Regions from separate parts of the Delftia sp. RIT313 genome, predicted to be linked through region 1. Evidence: predicted binding sites of a transcription regulator. Region 1 holds the regulator's gene; the other holds the start of a gene.
The links. Region 1 encodes NrdR, which represses ribonucleotide reductase genes. Its sites were predicted from a motif close to CACNANATNTNGTG; they were not measured.

Region 1 (5,465 bases):
AGCACGGCGGGGTGGGCGAGACGCTGGTGCGCTCGGCCATGGACGACGCTCCCATGACCTGCACCATGGAAACCGACATGGACGAGGTGCGCCGCATGATGCTGGACCGCCACGCACGCTACATGCCGGTGATGGACAAGCGCATGCTCATGGGCGTGATCAGCCTGTACGACGTGGCCAAGGCCGTGGTGGACAGCCAGAACTTCGAGAACCGCATGCTCAAGGCCTACATCCGCGACTGGCCCGAGGGCGAGCGCCAGGGCGCGGACTGATCGTCGGGGCGATATCGACCTTTCGACCATTCGACTTTTTCACCTTGGGCAGCAAGGCCTCCGAACGCAAAATGCGGCGGAGGCCTTTGTCTTTGCGCGCAGGGCGCAAAGCAGACAGTCGCGTGAACAGCGAATGGATGGGCCGCAGGACCTGTCAGTGCACGCGGCGGCGTTTGGGCTTGAGCAAGGCGCTGGGCGGCACGTCATAGGCCTGTCTGAAGACGCGGCTGAAGTGCGAGAAGCTGGTGAAGCCGCAAGCCAGCGCCACATCGGTCACGCGCCGCGCATTGTCTGCCCGAAGCAGCAGGTGCGCCTGGGCCAGCCGTTCGTTCCAGAGCCAGCGGCTCGGGGTCAGGCCTTCGGTGGCAAACAGCCGCGCCAGGCTGCGCAGCGACATGCCCATGTCCTGGGCCACCTGCAAGGGCTTGAGCTCGGGGTCGTCGAGCCGGGCCCGCATGTACTGCTTGGCCTGGGCAAGCCTGTTGCGGGTTCTGAAATCGCCAGGGCTGGACGATGTCAGCAGCACATTCAGCAGCGAGGGGCGAAGGTCCTGCTCCTCGTCCTTGTGCTGAAGGCCTGGCGATGCCGGCGGAGTGCTGCCCGCATGGTCGCTGTGATCCTGGCTTTGCGTTGAGTCGTAAGAGGCCTGCATTTCACGAACCTCCCGCAGTTTGCGGCTGGTGCCTGTGTGGTGATCCGCAGGCGGTTGAAAAAGGGTGGATTGCAATTTTAACTATGAATATTTGCAATTCGATAGCTATATTTGTTATCACCGGGCGATGGCTGCCTGCGCAATGCACCGCCGCCGCAGGCACGGCGCTTGCGGGCTACCCGGGCATAATCGTCGGCCTATGAGCGGCAACACCTTCGGCACCCTATTCACTGTCACCAACTTCGGCGAATCGCATGGCCCGGCCATAGGCTGCGTCATCGATGGCTGTCCGCCCGGCATGGCGCTGAACGAAGCGGATATCCAGCAAGAACTGGATCGCCGCCGCCCCGGCACCAGCAAGTTCGTGACCCAGCGCAACGAGCCCGATGCGGTGGAAATCCTCTCGGGCGTCTACGAAGGCCGCACCACGGGCACGCCGATCGCGCTGCTGATCCGCAATACCGACCAGCGCAGCAAGGACTACTCCAACATTGCGCAGAGCTTTCGTCCCGGCCATGCCGACTACGCCTACTTCCAGAAATACGGCATCCGTGATCCGCGCGGCGGCGGCCGTTCCTCGGCACGGCTGACGGCCCCCACGGTGGCCGCTGGTGCCGTGGCCAGGAAGTGGCTCAAGGAAAAGTTCGGCACCGAGTTCCGCGCCTGCATGACCCAGGTGGGCGAGCTGTCGCTGCCCTTCGAGAGCTGGGAGCATGTGCGCAACAACCCCTTCTTTGCGCCGGTGGCCGATGTGTCCCAATACGAGGAATACATGGATGCGCTGCGCAAGTCGGGCGACTCCTGCGGCGCCGCGCTGCGCGTGCAGGCCAGCGGCATGCCGGTGGGCCTGGGCCAGCCGCTGTATGACCGCCTGGATGCCGACGTCGCCTACGCCATGATGGGCCTGAACGCGGTCAAGGCCGTGGAGATCGGTGCCGGTTTCGACAGCGTGGTCCAGCGCGGCACCACGCACGGTGACTCGCTGAGTCCCGAAGGCTTTCGCAGCAACAACGCCGGTGGCATCGTCGGCGGCATCAGCACGGGTCAGGACCTGGACGTGCGCATAGGCATCAAGCCCACCAGTTCCATCATCACGCCGCGCGAATCCATCGACGTGCAGGGCCAGAGCACCGAGGTCATCACCAAGGGGCGCCACGACCCCTGCGTCGGCATCCGCGCAGCGCCCATCGCCGAAGCGCTGCTGGCCCTGGTGGTGATGGACCATGCGCTGCGCCACCGCGCACAGTGCGGTGACGTGGATTCGGGCCTGGCTCCCATCCCTGCCGCCGCGCCCTGAAAGCACTGCCAGGCCACCAAAGAAAAAGCCGCCCAAGGGCGGCTTTCTTGCGTCCTGCCGGCCTGATCAGCCGGGATTGCGCACCTCATCCATGACGTTCTTGAAATCGTCCACATCCTCGAAGCTGCGGTAGACGCTGGCGTAGCGGATGTAGCCGACCTTGTCGAGCAGCTTGAGCTCGCGCATCACCATCTCGCCCAGGCGGCTGGAGAGCACTTCGCGCTCGCCCAGGTTGCGCAGTCGCTCCTCGATGCGCTCGATGGCGGCATCGATCTGCTCTGTGCTCACGGGGCGCTTGCGCAGCGCGATCTTGAACGAGCCCAGCAGCTTGGCGCGCTCGTACTCGATGCGCCGCCCGTCCTTCTTGACGATGGCGGGAAAGCTGACCTCGGGCCGCTCGTAGGTGGTGAAGCGCTTGTCGCAGCCGCCGCACTGGCGGCGGCGGCGGATGAAGCCCCCATCCTCGGCCTCACGGGTCTCCACGACCTGGGTGTCCGGATGGCTGCAGAACGGGCACTTCATGGCAGGCCTCTATGCGTGCAACTCAGGCGCCGTAGACCGGGAAGCGGGCCGTCAGCTCGGCCACCTGGGCGCGCACGCGGGCCAGGTTGGCTTCGTCGCTGGGGTTCTCCAGCACGTCGGCCAGCAGGTTGGCTGTCAGGCGGGCTTCCTCTTCCTTGAAGCCGCGCGTGGTCATGGCGGGCGTGCCCACGCGGATGCCGCTGGTCACCATCGGCTTTTCGGGATCGTTGGGGATGGAGTTCTTGTTGATCGTCATGTGGGCGGCACCCAGCGCGGCTTCGGCCGCCTTGCCGGTGATGCCCTTGGCGCGCAGGTCCACCAGCATGACGTGGCTTTCCGTGCGGCCGGAGACGATGCGCAGACCGCGTGCCGTCAGCGTTTCCGCGACAACCTTGGCGTTCTTCACGACCTGTTCCTGGTAGGTCTTGAACTCGGGCGACAGCGCTTCCTTGAAGGCCACGGCCTTGCCGGCAATGACATGCATCAGCGGGCCGCCTTGCAGGCCGGGGAAGATGGCGCTGTTGATGGCCTTCTCGTGCTCGGCCTTCATCAGGATCACGCCGCCGCGCGGGCCGCGCAGGCTCTTGTGCGTGGTGGTGGTGACCACGTCGGCATGGGGCACGGGGTTGGGGTACACGCCTGCGGCGATCAGACCGGCATAGTGGGCCATGTCCACCCAGAAGATGGCGCCGACTTCCCGGGCGATCTTGGCGAAGCGCTCGAAATCGATGGCCAGGGCGTAGGCCGATGCGCCGGCCACGATGATGCGGGGCTTGTGCTCGCGCGCCAGCGCTTCCATCTTGTCGTAGTCGATGGCTTCTTCGGCATTCAGGCCGTAGGAGACCACGTTGAACCACTTGCCCGACATGTTCAGCGGCATGCCGTGCGTCAGGTGACCGCCTTCGGCCAGGCTCATGCCCATGATGGTGTCGCCGGGCTTGGCAAAGGCCATCAGCACGGCCTGGTTGGCCTGGGAGCCGGAGTTGGGCTGCACGTTGGCGGCTTCGGCGCCGAACAGCTTCTTGACGCGGTCGATGGCGAGCTGCTCGACCACATCGACGTTCTCGCAGCCGCCGTAGTAGCGCTTGCCCGGATAGCCTTCGGCGTACTTGTTGGTGAGCTGGGAGCCCTGGGCTTCCATGACGGCAGGCGAGCAATAGTTCTCGCTGGCGATCAGCTCGATATGTTCTTGTTGACGCAGGTTCTCGGCCTGGATGGCGGCAAAGACTTCGGCGTCGACCTTCTCGACGGTATTGGTGCGTTGAAACATGGCAGTCCTGTGAACTTGAAATTCCCTTGAGGCCAAGGGCTGCCCAGGCGAACGGCGGAACACTCCAGATCCCGCGTGCGCATGGAGGCTGGGCGGTACGCTCCCCGGTGGTTCACAGAAGGTGGTCCTTCTCGGGCCTTCTGCTGGTTTCCACGTCAGCGGCAGCGGTGCGTGAAGCGGCTGCGCCTATCGCCAGTTGCGTACCCCGCTAGTGTAGCTGAGCCGGTGGCGCCGAAGACCTGGCAGGGGCGTTGCAGAAGGCGTTTGCGTGGGCCACCTGCAGTTGGATCGGGCATGAAAAAAGCTGGCCTTGGCCAGCTGTGCATTCACTATGCCGGGAAGCCAGGCTACAGCGCCGGCTCCTGGGACTGAAGGGCCACCTGCTCGGAGCGGGCAGAGGTGTTGCTCGAGCTGACCGGCACGGCTGCAGGCGCAGCCGCTGCTGCCGGGCCCGAGGCCTCGGCCACGGGGGTGGCCGGCTTGGTGGAGGCAACCTGTACAGCCTGCCGGGGCTGATCGACCTTGGCGGTCATCAAAGGCACGGCACGCAGGCCGGCGGCCATGCGCAGGCGCTGGTGCTCGGCCAGCACCTTGGCGGCGTAGCCACCATCGGTGGGCAGGTTGGCCGCGCCCACGTAGTAGCGCAGGCCTCCTTCGATGGAGCCGGCGCGCTCGATGCATTCCTTGAGCACGCGCACGCCCACGCGCAGATTGCTGACCGGGTCGAAGGCAGCATTCTGGCCACCGAAGTTCTCATACTTGTCGGTATGCACCGTGGTCATCACCTGCATCAGGCCCTGCGCGCCGACAGCGCTTTGCGCAAACGGGTTGAAGCTGGACTCGATGGCCATGATGGCCAGGATCAGCGTCGGGTCCAGGCGGTTGACCTTGCCCAGGTCATAGGCCTCGCTGACCAGTGCCGCGATCGGCTCAGGCGCCACGCGGTACTTCTTGCTGAGCCAGAAGGCCACGGCTGCCTGCTCCTTGGGCAGGTTCTTGGGGTTGGTCGCCGTCGCCCGATCGCTGGCAGCGAGTTCGACGGGAACACCCAGCTCGGCCATCTGGCGAGCGGTCAGCCAGGAGCGCAGCTGGCTCTCTCCGGCATCGCGCAGGTCAGGACGGGCGAACAAGGTGATGGCCATGAAGGCCACAGCAAGGCCCAGCAGGGCGAAGCTGTTGTGGATGATGGCAAGAAAACCGTTGGCCACATCGATGGCGAACGTTCGCGCGGCGGCGAAAAATTTTCCTGACGCTGGCATAGCTTTTTCCTTTCTAGGGGCACCAACCCGAAACGGCCTTCGCCGAAGCGAAGGCCGGTGAGGCTGACACCCTGGATTGGGTGCTGCGGATCCGGGAGGCTGGCGCTTGGTGCGCCATTGCGTTGTAGGCCTGCGGGATCTGCTCAGTCGTGAGGCAGCAGAAACAAAAAACGCTCTATTCGAGCGCTGGCGG
Region 2 (5,465 bases), on a different contig from region 1:
GTACTTTTCCCAGGCCCACTTGTACTTGAACGGCACCAGCTGATTGACGTCGGTCTTGGCATTGATGATGCGCTTGTCGGCGGCATTCACGCGCTTGTGTGTGGTGCTCGGCGCGGCCTCCGCGCCGCTGGGCGTGTTCGAGAGGGTGGCGTCGTCGTCAAAGGTCAGCATTGCAATTTTCTCCGGCATGCCCTGGGGCATATGTTCAGTTCATTCGGTGCGAAAGAGTCCTCTCTTTCTGCTCCGGTCAATGTAGGACCATGGGTGGCCTGGCGTGTTGAGCAGGCCCAAGGTCCATGGCGAAGATCCTGCGCATGGCGCTGGCTGGCGGGCAGGGCGCGGGGCCTGCGCCGTGGCGAGGCCCCGCGCTGCGCGGCTTACTGGCAGGCTTCGCAGCCGGGATCGTCGATGGCGCAGAACTTGATGTCCGTCGCCGGTGCCTGGGCGCGTGCGGCGGCTGCCGCGGCTTCCAGGGCGCTGGAGGTGTTCACGGCGGCAGGCTGTGCGGCGGCGGCCGAGGGCACGGCGTTGAGCACGCGGCTTTGCACCGTGGACTTCTCGATGTTGGTGGCGCTGGTGGTGCGCAGGTAGTAGGTGGTCTTCAGACCGCGCAGCCAGGCCAGCTTGTAGGTGTCGTCCAGCTTCTTGCCCGATGCACCGGCCATGTAGATGTTCAGGCTCTGGGCCTGGTCGATCCACTTCTGGCGGCGCGCAGCGGCCTCGACCAGCCAGGTGGGCTCGACCTCGAAGGCGGTGGCGTACAGGCTCTTGACGTCCTGGGGCACGCGGTCGATGGGGCGCAGCGAGCCGTCGAAGTGCTTGAGGTCCATGACCATCACGTCGTCCCACAGGCCCAGGCGCTTCAGGTCACGCACCAGGTACTGGTTGATGACGGTGAACTCGCCGGACAGGTTGGACTTGACCGACAGGTTGCCGAACGAGGGCTCGATGGAGGCATCGACGCCGACGATGTTGGAGATGGTCGCCGTGGGCGCGATGGCCACGCAGTTGGAGTTGCGCATGCCGTGCTGGCCGATCTTGGCGCGCAGGGCATCCCAGTCCAGGCGCGAGGAGCGGTCCACTTCCACATAGCCGCCGCGTGCCTTCTCCAGCAGGTTCAGCGTGTCCAGCGGCAGGATGCCCTGGTCCCACAGCGAGCCCTTGTAGCTGGAGTACTGGCCGCGTTCCTTGGCCAGCTCGGTGGACGCCCAGTAGGCGTAGTAGCAGATGGCTTCCATCGACTGGTCGGCGAACTCCACGGCCGCGTCGCTGGCGTAGGCGATGCGCATTTCATAGAGCGCATCCTGGAAGCCCATCAGGCCCAGGCCCACCGGGCGGTGGCGCAGGTTGGAGTCCTTGGCCTTCTGCACGGCGTAGTAGTTGATGTCGATCACGTTGTCCAGCATGCGCATGGCCGTGGTGATGGTCTTGCGCAGCTTGCCGTGGTCGATGGCGCCATCGACGATGTGGCGCGCCAGGTTGACCGAGCCCAGGTTGCAGACGGCGGTCTCGGTGTCGCTGGTGTTCAGCGTGATCTCGGTGCACAGGTTGGACGAGTGCACCACGCCGGCGTGCTGCTGGGGCGAGCGCACGTTGCAGGGGTCCTTGAAGGTGACCCAGGGGTGGCCGGTCTCGAACAGCATGGACAGCATCTTGCGCCACAGGTCCATGGCCGGGATGCGCTTGAACAGCTTGAGTTCGCCGTTGTCGGCCTTGGTTTCGTAGGCCTTGTAGGCGTGCTCGAAGGCGGCGCCGAAGAGGTCGTGCAGGTCGCCGACATCGGAGGGCGAGAACAGGGTCCAGTGGCCCTTTTCCATGACGCGCTTCATGAACAGGTCGGGAATCCAGTTCGCCGTGTTCATGTCGTGCGTGCGGCGGCGGTCGTCGCCGGTGTTCTTGCGCAGTTCGAGGAATTCCTCGATGTCCAGGTGCCAGGTCTCCAGGTATGTGCAGACGGCGCCCTTGCGCTTGCCGCCCTGGTTCACGGCCACGGCCGTGTCGTTGACCACCTTGAGGAAGGGCACCACGCCCTGCGACTCGCCGTTCGTGCCCTTGATGCGCGAACCCAGGGCGCGCACGCGCGTCCAGTCGTTGCCCAGGCCGCCGGCGAACTTGGACAGCAGGGCGTTTTCCTTGATGGACTCATAGATGCCGTCCAGATCGTCGGGCACCGTGGTCAGGTAGCAGGAAGACAGCTGCGAGCGCAGCGTGCCGCTGTTGAACAGCGTGGGCGTGCTGCTCATGAAGTCGAAGGACGACAGCAGCTCGTAGAACTCGATGGCGCGTGCATTGCGGTCCTCTTCCTGCAGCGCCAGGCCCATGGCCACGCGCATGAAGAAGGACTGGGGCAGCTCGATGCGCGTCTTGCGCACGTGCAGGAAGTAGCGGTCGTACAGGGTCTGCAGGCCCAGGTAGTCGAACTGCTCGTCGCGCTCGGCCTTGATGGCGGCAGCCAGGCGGGGCAGGTCGTAGTTCAGCAGCTCGGGGTTGAGCAGCTCGTTGTCCACGCCCTTGCGGATGAAGCCGGGGAAGTACTCTGCGTAGGCCGCCTGGATGTCGGCCGGGTGCACGTCACGGCCCATGACCTCGCGCACGATCGTGTGCAGCAGCAGGCGGGCGGTGACGTAGGTGTAGTCGGGGTCTTTCTCGATCAGCGTGCGGGCGGCCAGGATGGAGGCCTTGAAGACTTCTTCGATCGGCACGCCGTCGTACAGGTTGCGCAGCGTCTCGGCGACGATGGGGGCGGCCTGGATATCGGCGTTGAGGTTGCGGCAGGACGCCTCGATCAGCGCCAGCAGGCGGGCCTGGTCCAGCGGCACGCGCTGGCCGTTGTCGGTCACATGCAGCACGGGCGCCGGTGCGGCGGCGGCAACCGCTGCGGCCTCGGCGGCCTTCTTCTGCTCGGCACGTTCCTGGTTGCGGCGGTCGCGGTACAGCACGTAGGCGCGTGCCACGTCGTGGTGGCCGCCGCGCATCAGGCCCAGTTCGACCTGGTCCTGCACATCTTCAATATGGAAGGTGCCGCCGCCCGGACGCGAGCGCAGCAGTGCGCGAACCACGGCCTGGGTCAGCTCGTCCACGGTCTCGCGCACGCTGGCGGAGGCCGCGCCCTGGGCACCGCGCACGGCCAGGAAGGCCTTGGTCAGCGCGACGGCGATCTTTTGCGGCGTGAAGGGCACCACATCGCCGCTGCGGCGGATGATCTGGTAGCCGTCCTGCACGGACAGGTGATGGGCGGAGGAAGGATTGGCAGCATCACCGTGCGCAGCGGGAGCCAAAGAATTCAGTGCTTCTTGCATGAGTTTCCTCAACGGGTGTTTGTGGATAGAACGGACGCGGACCTGCACTTGGGGCAGGCTTGCTGAGAGATGGAATCGGGGTCGGATGTACACACCGTTTTCACAGGGTGTGCACAGCTTGTGAACACTAGATATGGTGTCCAGCGTGCTTCTGGGCACTACCTGTAGTGTATCGCCGTCTCATGTACACGGGGTACTCACGGCCGGAAAACCGCTGTTTGCGCTGCGCCAAACGGGTGCGCAACCTACAAGCCAATAGCAGCAAAGGCCCGCTGCGCCGTGGCTTGCGGGCGATGGTCCGCCGCAAGCCGCTGCAGCCTTGGCCCTGCGCCGGTCGGACCGCTGAAAGCCCCATGGACAGTGGGGCTGCGACACATGCGTGAATTTGTAAAAAATGATCAGGCAGCCGCTGCGTGCGCCTGGCGCGCCACATCGGTTGCTTTCTGGATTGACAGACCCTTTGTCCTCTGCCTGTGGACAAGCGGGGTTTTGCGCAAGATCTGGCGGTGCCTGCGATGAGGGTGTGCGCTTACGTGGAGGGCTGGCCCGCGCCCGGCGGCAGCTGCCAGTTCGCCGTGGCTGGGTGGTGGGCCAGCAGCCCGCGCAGCCGGTGCCAGTCGAAGCCTGCGCCCGGATCGCATTTGCGGCCCGGCGCGATGTGCTCATGGCCTGCGAGATGGGCCACGGGGTAGCGGGCCGCGATGGCGTTGCACAGGGCATCGAGCGCCGCGTACTGGGCCGGCTCGAACCGCAGGCCCTCCAGGCCTTCGAGCTCTATGCCGATGGAGTCGTCGTTGCAGCGGTCGCGGCCCCGCCAGCAGGAAGCGCCTGCATGCCAGGCGCGCGCATCGCAGTCCACAAACTGCCAGACCTCGCCCTGGCGCGTGATGAAGAAATGCGCCGACACCTCCAGGCCGCGTATCCCCTGGTAGTAAGGATGGGCGTCCCAGTCGAGCTGGTTGGTGAACAGTTGCTGGACCGCACCCGTGCCGTACTCACCGGGGGGCAGGCTGATGGAGTGCACGACGACCAGATCGACCAGCGCCTGGGCCGGGCGCTCGCCAAAGTTGGGCGAGGGCAGGTGGCGGGCCTGCTGCAGCCAGCCGCCTTGCCAGGTCCAGGCCGGGGCCTGGGTGGCTTGCGCCTGTGGATCAGGACTCGCCATGGCCGCCTCCGTCCGTCTCCGCGCTGGCATCGCCGGGCAGGGCGATGTTCAGCCGGTCGATGCGGTAGCGGATCTGGCGCAGGCTCAGGCCCAGGCGCGCGGCGGTGGCCGTGCGGTTGAAGCCGTTTTCCTGCAGCGCCTGCACCAGGATGCCGCGCTCGCGCTCGTCCAGCCAGGCCTGCAGGTCACGGGGCAGGTCGGCATCGGCTGGCTCTGGCGATAGCGGGCCGCCTTGCGGCAGGGGGCGTGAAGGCGAGAGCGAAGGAGAGGGCGAGGCGGATGCAGGCGGGGCGGGCGGTGCGGGCGGCGTGCCGCAGGGCAGCTGCATCTCGGGATCTATGCGCAGCGGTCCGTCCTCGCCCAGCGTGATGGCGCGGTGCAGCAGGTTCTCCAGTTCACGCACATTGCCGGGCAGGGGCAGGCGGGCGATCTGCTGCACAGAGCGCTCGTCGATCTCGGGCATGGGCAGGCCGGATTCCTGCGACAGCCGTGCCAGCAGGGCGCGGCACAGGGCGGGCAGGTCTTCGCGGCGCTCGCGCAGCGGGGGCAGCAGCACCTCGATGACATTGAGGCGGTAGTACAGGTCCTGCCGGAAGCGCCCCTGCTGCACATCGGCAGCCAGGTCGCGGTGGGTGGCGCTGACGATGCGCACATCGGCCGCTTCCTCCTGTGCGGAGCCCAGGGCGCGCACGCGGCGCTCCTGGATGGCGCGCAGCAGCTTGGCCTGCATGGCCAGGGGCAGGTCGCCGATCTCATCCAGAAACAAGGTGCCGCCGCGCGCCGCCTGGAAGTAGCCGTCGCGGTCCTGGGTGGCGCCGGTATAGGAGCCCTTGCGCGCGCCGAAGAACTCGGCCTCCAGCAGGTTTTCGGGAATGGCGCCGCAGTTCACGGCCACCATGGGGCCATGGGCGCGCTGGCTGCAGGCATGCAGCGCGCGGGCCACCAGCTCCTTGCCCGTCCCCGACTCGCCATGCACCAGCACCGGCGCCATGCCGCGCGCC

Region 2: BW39_RS28605 (ribonucleoside-diphosphate reductase subunit alpha) is a predicted target of NrdR. The motif match lies at 3,425-3,438, and genes of this name have one in related genera.

The regions. Positions count from the first base shown of each region.
Region 1 covers NZ_JFYT01000001.1:84,314-89,778, reverse strand. Annotated here, with positions in the region: gene BW39_RS00395 (CBS domain-containing protein) at 1-272, shown strand, start outside; gene BW39_RS00390 (helix-turn-helix domain-containing protein) at 427-924, opposite strand; gene aroC (chorismate synthase) at 1,124-2,221, shown strand; gene nrdR (transcriptional regulator NrdR) at 2,288-2,743, opposite strand; gene glyA (serine hydroxymethyltransferase) at 2,766-4,013, opposite strand; ZMP/ZTP riboswitch at 4,048-4,223, opposite strand; gene BW39_RS00370 (lytic transglycosylase domain-containing protein) at 4,361-5,272, opposite strand.
Region 2 covers NZ_JFYT01000111.1:5,090-10,554, reverse strand. Annotated here, with positions in the region: gene BW39_RS28610 (ribonucleotide-diphosphate reductase subunit beta) at 1-171, opposite strand, end outside; gene BW39_RS28605 (ribonucleoside-diphosphate reductase subunit alpha) at 378-3,299, opposite strand; gene ampD (1,6-anhydro-N-acetylmuramyl-L-alanine amidase AmpD) at 3,829-4,464, opposite strand; gene BW39_RS28595 (sigma-54-dependent transcriptional regulator) at 4,451-5,465, opposite strand, start outside.